2 regions of the Paenibacillus sp. 2TAB26 genome follow, and region 1 is predicted to be linked to the other one. Evidence: riboswitches for the same ligand, from Rfam matches in the RefSeq annotation. Region 1 holds a riboswitch; the other holds the start of a gene.

Region 1 (3,520 bases):
ACAATCAGACCTGCATCCATTAAGTCTTCCCAGCTAATTTCTCCCGCTTCATCTGCCGATTCTGTACGGAGCTCAGAGAGCGCCGCACGAATAGCCTCGGGGCTCGCATTTTCGATGCCGATGTCCCCTTTGTACAAAGCCTTCTCCTGCGGCAAAAAAGCATGCTTGCATCCTGGCGCATGACGCGCAACAATCTTGCGAATGCGTTCTCCTGCATGATCAGGGTCTGTGAATATAATAACGCCGCGACGCTCATTGGCCAGCGCAATCCTCTTCAATACATCCTCACCGATAGCGGAACCATTCGTCTCTATGGTATCTGCATCTACCGCCCTTTTTATTGCAACGGTATCATCTTTGCCTTCAACGACAATGATCTCTTTGATCACCAAGATCATCCCCTTCTACATAAACTGTATTAGACCCTTAGACATGCAAAAAGAAGAGGCAGTGCCTCTCCTTATGATGGCATATTTAATTGATTATTGCGATAAGATGATGGTAACCGCTCAATTAGCTTGCAGTTGGTTTATTCGGCCCCAGCACATATACGGTGATGCCTTTTTTCCTGCCGAATTTGTTCGCAATCTTTGTACTATCAAAGTATACGTCGATTTTGTTGCCTTTAACCGCACTTCCTTTATCCTCAGCGCGGCGGAAACCGATTCCTTCAATATAAACCCACCAACCGATGGGAATTACCTTCGGATCAACAGCTATCGTCCGACCCTCTTGCACACGAGTGCCTGATGATGTAATCCCGTATTCCGGATGGCTTTCATCTTTTCCTGTTGAAGAGAGGTCTGCAGAATAAGCAGTCAACGTGACATTTTTAAGTACTTTTCTCGCCTTAAACGTTACACCGCTCTTCGTAAGCGAAGTAAAGCTCGGGCTCTTGTTTGAGAGCACAGATACTTTAGGCTCTTCCTTCTTCGTTCCGATGGCGACAACCTGATTAACCGCAGCGGTTTCAACCACTTTGCTGACCATCTTCTTCGATATAAGAATACCGTCCTCGTACTGCTTCTCGATACTCTCTACGATCAGACCTTCCTTGCCGGGTTGAACAAGCTTCTGCTTGCCCGCTTCCAGCGTTGGATCGTTCTTCTTCACAATAGAGAATGGCATTGCACGCTCTGTCTCAGCTACCTTCTTATCTACGCGAACGACGGTTACAGTCAATTCGTTGTCCAAAACGGTATGAAGCGGAGGTATTACTTTATCTTGACCACGAACTGGAATATGTAATTCCTCGATCGCTGCCTGCACTGTTCTCTCTGTCGTATATACAGTAGAGGTCTTGCCATCAGCCTTCACAATTACCGGTATCGCATGAGTCACCTCTATACGATCTCCGTCCTTTATTGCCGCATTAAGCGGTATGGACACCTCATCATGTGGTCCAATTGCGATAGCTTGTTCATCCAGTAGGCGTTGCAGGACCCATTGCTTCGTTTCCACAATGGTTTCTTGTCCGTTCACTACTACGGAGACGCTTTTGACAGCCGTTCCGTACAACAACACCAAAAACATGAAAGTCATAGCGATTGAGATAGTAGCACTCAAAAGAATCAAACGCAAGTTTTCACGCTTCCATCGCAATGCGAAAGACATGCTGGATGATCGTTTCCCATGGGTGTCCTTAACCTGGAGTATTCCCACTTCATCGGTCCTCCTTCATAGCCCCGCCGCCAAGTGTTACGCATGATACAACTGACGCGACTATAGTATATTGGCGTGCGAGCACGCAATCCAGTACTGCTATCGATCCTCCCACCCCCATCTTTTATCCCTATGTCGACAAATTCCCGATTATTCGAAAATAAAAAGAAGCCGTCGACAGAGGATCTGTTTCGTGGCTTCCCGGTTAAATGATTCACTGGGATACAGAAAAATGGATGCACGAGGTTGATCACTCTCTATAACGCTTGCGAGGTTAGCTGACGGATTCGGACAAGAGAGTCGCCCTATTCGTTACACAATGCTCATGGCAATGGCTTCGAAATTCACCCCTGAAGAATTCAAAATACGGAATTAAAAACCGTACATGGTTCCCCCGCTCTCCGAATGGAGATTAAGCGTAAACTGGAAATCCAATACAAAATTTTATTGCTCTGAGATGAATCATACCTTCATACGAGGTCAATTGTAAAGATACGATAAAAGACGATTTAAGCGAAAAAGCAGGATAAAGCAGGAAAAAATAAGCGATTATCGCTATAAAAATTAGTTTTTACGCGATAAAGGTCTCTGTTTCTCATTATTTCTCTCGTTTTTAGACAATACCAAAACATCTTCGACCGTTTTCAGTCGTAATTACACCTATTTCTTCTACCGTTTTGCCCAATAATTCGGCTGCTGTCTCTGCAACTAAAGAGACGTAAGAGGACTCATTTCGCTTCCCTCTGAACGGGTGAGGAGTTAAATATGGAGCATCCGTTTCGATCAAAATTCGGTCGATCGGAACCTGCTTAAGCACCTCTTTTGGCACCCTTGCATTTTTGAAAGTAACAGGTCCTCCAAATGATATATAGAAGTTCATATCAAGACATTGTTTAGCCGTTTCCCAGCTGCCGGAGAAGCAATGCATGACACCGCCAACCTCTGCTGCATTCTCTTCCTGAAGAATACGAATAATGTCCTCATGAGCATCCCGATTATGAATGACAATTGGCTTGCGCACCTTACGAGCAAGACGAATTTGCTCACGAAAAACCCTTTGTTGTACCTCTTTTGGAGAAGTATCCCAGTGATAATCGAGTCCAATCTCACCAATGGCGACAACCTTCTCATGCGCGCATAGACGTTCAATCCATTCCAAATCCTCTGGAAGCATATCTATACTGTCAACTGGATGCCAACCAACTGCTGCGTATATAAAATCATATTTCTCTGCTAGCGCCATCGTTGTAGGGATCGTTTCACGGTTAAAACCAATATTGACAAGCATATGCACGCCTGCATCCTTCGCACGCTGGATGACCTCGTCGCGATCCTCATCAAATTTTTCCGAATCTAAATGAGTATGTGTATCAAAAAGTAATGTCATGTTGATGTTATGCTCCTTCAATCGAGTTTGAAAAGCTTACGAAGTGAATCCGGCAATCGATGAATATTTTGTTTGAGCGGCTCTTCTGGATAATAAAGATGATATTGTCCTTGATGCAGGCCAGTAATAGAACGAACAATGTCGGATTTAGAGGATATTTCGCTTATATCTTCCAAACCATCTAACAACAAAATCGGCGCTTTTTCTTTCTTTTCTCCTTCTTTTTTATCTGGTCGATATACGTCATATGGCAGGTCGAATGGATAATCGATTTCCATATGATAATCCGGATTCATTCCTATAGAAGAGAAACATTCGCTAATCTCATTTAGCAGCTCTTCATCCGGGTTTTCAAGCGTAATGTACTTATATAAATGCCTGTTCAGAAATCGTTCACATAGATCGCTTAAAATAGGATCATGCTCCTCCGCCCACTCTGCGAAAGCGGTCTGAACGAGCGCTTCATCCAGC
Region 2 (3,520 bases), on a different contig from region 1:
CGAGCTGGCTTGTATGATCATCGGCATAAGCGTCCCTGATCTCGGAATAAGAGGCAAGGCGTTCTCGTACGAACCGTTCCAGCTTGGATAATCCTTTGGATGATCCTTGTACGTTCGTGCCGCCTAGGGCGCACGAAATGGATTCAGGCAAAGCGAAAGACTGCGCAACCTTGGCATTGATTTCGCTTAAGGTAGCAAGCTCATGAATCGTCGTTTCACTCATTGGGCTATAGCACTCCAGCATAAAGCTGCTCCACTTGCGATAAAAGGGTGTGAAAACCTTGTATGGCTCCACTTTTTGAGCAAATGCCGGGAAAGCATCTAGATCAGCAAGAGGTGAATCGGCAATAGACATCCATCGGCGGCCAAGGCTGCGTGTGGTCAGCCCAAGCTGCTCATCTCGCTGCCTTGAGTAAGGCGTATAGTCTGTATGAACAATAACCTCATCAATAGGATGCGCATGCAGCAGTGCTTCGGTGATCGCAGCAGGATTACCATAAAGCACATGCAGCTCCTTCCCTGCATTAGAATAGCTGTGCAGAAGCGAGGCGGCTTGCGCCATGAAATTTCGGCCGCTATGACTAGTTAAACGGCCATCTCCTGTAATAACGGGATCTATGATTAGCAAATGAATGCCTTGTTTCTCTTTTTTCTTCAAATAATCAAAAGCGCGCAAATCTGCAATACGCAAATCCTTGCGGTGAATAAACAAATACATCAGTGATAGCTCCTTCCATAAGCGCAACATTGAACGGCCGCATTCCAGCTGGAATGAAACAGCAAAGCCGCAAGTCATTTGTCGTCAGAGGACAAAAAACTGCGGCTTTGCTAGATGAGTCTACCCGTTCAACCCTCAAGAAGAGGGATTAGGCTGCTCTATTTTACGTCAACGTTGGCTTGGTATGAATCAGCATCCATGATACGACGAGCAGTTACATATCGTCCCTCATAGTACTCGGAGTTAAGTTTGTCAGTTACAACGCCTCTGCTCGAGGATGAATGTACAAACTTGCCATCTCCAATGTAAATGCCAACATGGGATATGGCGCTATTATTGCCGCCAACTGTGTCGAAGAACACAAGATCTCCCGCAATGAGGTCAGCCTTAGCGACCTTTGTACCTTCTTTTGCTTGCGAACCAGAAGTACGTGAAAGCTCAATGCCCATTTTCTCGAACACATAGCTCGTGAAGCCGGAGCAATCAAAACCTTTCGACGACGTTCCGCCGCTTTTGTACGGAGTGCCAATAAGATCATTAACAATTCCGTTCAATTTTGAGTCAGCGAAAGCGCTTCCCGCTTGAAAAGCGAGCACGAGAACGAGACCCAGGATTAATGCGGTAATCTTCTTCAATTGTGAAACTCCTTCCAATGCCGACGAGGTTAGCTGTGGGGTTCGGTTGAAGGCTCCCTATGATTCCTCGGGCGTTTGAAAAAAACTCAAACGTCGGAATCAATTCACCCAAAGTGGTTCCCCCGTATCCCAATAGGGAATTAGGCAGTTTTTTTATTGCTTTGAGAAATATTCGATTATTTTCAATGATCTCCTGCCTTTAGTGGCAATTTCTAATAATTCTCATGTAACCTTTTGACAATTTGCTTCGTTAAACCGTTCTTTCTGTAATATAAACACGCCATAGTAGTGCTTTCTAACTAAATACATGGAGTCAATTTCATTAATTATGTGGATGTTGTGTAAAATATACCGATTTGTCCTTTAGGCGCTATATCGCAAGGACTAGCTTAAAGTGCCGTAAACGGCGGTATTTCACCATTTTGCTCCTCATAAATTAGAAAAATCTCATCTATATCACTCGTGAATAAGCGTAGATTCAGACAGCCTAGCTGCTGCTCCAGATAGAGCGGCAGAAATAGACAAAGGGGGCTGTTCATGAGAACAGCCCCCTTTGGGCAATCGAAAAAAAGATTTATTTTGCAGTAACGATTTTTTCAGAAATGAGCTGTGGATCGTTGTTTTTTTGCTGCATCCAAAACTGTACCTTGTATTTTCCGGCATTTTTGAAATCGTAGGAAACGAGCTTGGAGCTGAACCAAAAGGTGTCTTTTTCGACGAACTCTTTAAAATCATCATCATCCTGGCTGCGGCTGTCGATTGTCGTTTCCTTATCATTAGGATCAACGATGGTCACTTTGAACTCTGAAATCGCCATATTCAAATTATCGATTTGTGCTTGCACTAAAAATTTCTGAACACTGCCTTTATCAACCTGTCCGAACATAGCTCGCTTCTCGTTCATTAGAAACATATGCACATTGGGCTTCTGAATAATGAGCTTCTTATCATTGCTCTTCCATTGGACGAAGGCTTGAAGGCTGTCACTTAAAGAACGAATGCTAATATAAACCTTATCATCCACAACGACAGCATCGTCAGTGGATTGCTTATTATTATAAAGGAGCGTTACCTTTTGAAATAGTTTGTCTGCTGCAACCAATGAACCGCCCGATAAGAGCAATACCATGGATATAATAACTAGTTTTTTACGCATCATTTGTGAATATCCCCCATTTTTGATTTTCTTTCAGTTATTTATACAGAACTGCCATCATTTAGTTGCGGTTAGTTGTAAAAAAAACCTCCACACCACAGCAAAGCGTGGAATGAAGGTTTATTTTTGCTTCAGCATCTAGAGGACGCTGAAGGCTTTTTTGGTTTGCTACATTCTTTTCGTTTCCAAAAAGTCATATTGCGCGGCAATCGTCCAAACCTTCATCAGTGTTTGAATGAGATAATAGCCTTGATGCAGGATGAGTGCAATCAGCCCGGCCCACAGCATGGAGAGACTTGTCACCACAAGCCCAGCAGCCGCTCCAATCCCCCACATGATGAGCGACACAGCTGCATAGGTGAGGAAATTTCGGAGAGCGTGCCATAAGGAACGGAATATGCTTCCTCCTGATGCAGCGCTGAATTGCATGGCTAGAAACAGCAGATGCAGTACTGTGCCCCATAGGAGCCATAGAAGGGCGCTAGGCAGCACCGTTTGCAGCAGCTCTGGAATAGAGCCGCTCTCTAGAAGCGCATCCAGTGAGCGCGGCAGCACATACCAAGCAGGAGCCACAGATAAAATAACCTCGATCCAGTAAAGCAGAACTACAGGCTTCCAAGCTTTGCGAATACCTTCTAGAAATCGTGTCCCTCCATTCGATCTGGACTGATTTAACGAATAGAATAGACCGGCATTGAATAAGGGAGTGATCAGCATTCGGGCAACAAGGAGACCGCCCAGCGTCCAGACGTAAGGATTAATGAGATCGGTCTTGAACAGCTGGAATTGTGCTTCGGTCATGAATAGCTGAACGGCTGCTTCTGAAGGAGCGGAGCTTGGATATCGACGCAGCAGCGGAGCTACGACCGAATCAATGAAGCGGTAAAGGAAGAACCCCCAGATCAGCTGATAAAGAAATAATAAAACAACAATGTAAAAATGTTTTACCGCTAACCGCCAGCCTTGCTTCAAATGTATTTTCATCGTTTATCGCTCCTTGAACGCAATTAC

What was found. Region 1 has a riboswitch for cyclic di-AMP ahead of AB4Z50_RS30550 (ubiquitin-like domain-containing protein). Riboswitches for the same ligand answer to the same signal wherever they lie in the genome.
Region 2: linked by a shared signal. The riboswitch ahead of AB4Z50_RS28920 (C40 family peptidase) and the one ahead of AB4Z50_RS30550 (ubiquitin-like domain-containing protein) in region 1 are both predicted to bind cyclic di-AMP.

Annotation. Positions count from the first base shown of each region.
Region 1 covers NZ_JBFRGC010000035.1:63,272-66,791, forward strand. The annotation lists gene rnmV (ribonuclease M5) at 1-389, opposite strand, end outside; gene AB4Z50_RS30550 (ubiquitin-like domain-containing protein) at 514-1,662, opposite strand; cyclic di-AMP (ydaO/yuaA leader) riboswitch at 1,911-2,091, opposite strand; gene AB4Z50_RS30555 (TatD family hydrolase) at 2,276-3,049, opposite strand; gene AB4Z50_RS30560 (HD domain-containing protein) at 3,067-3,520, opposite strand, start outside.
Region 2 covers NZ_JBFRGC010000031.1:41,030-44,549, reverse strand. The annotation lists gene AB4Z50_RS28925 (FAD-binding domain-containing protein) at 1-718, opposite strand, end outside; gene AB4Z50_RS28920 (C40 family peptidase) at 877-1,353, opposite strand; cyclic di-AMP (ydaO/yuaA leader) riboswitch at 1,357-1,510, opposite strand; gene AB4Z50_RS28915 (hypothetical protein) at 1,743-1,892, opposite strand; gene AB4Z50_RS28910 (hypothetical protein) at 1,928-2,512, opposite strand; gene AB4Z50_RS28905 (hypothetical protein) at 2,678-3,493, opposite strand.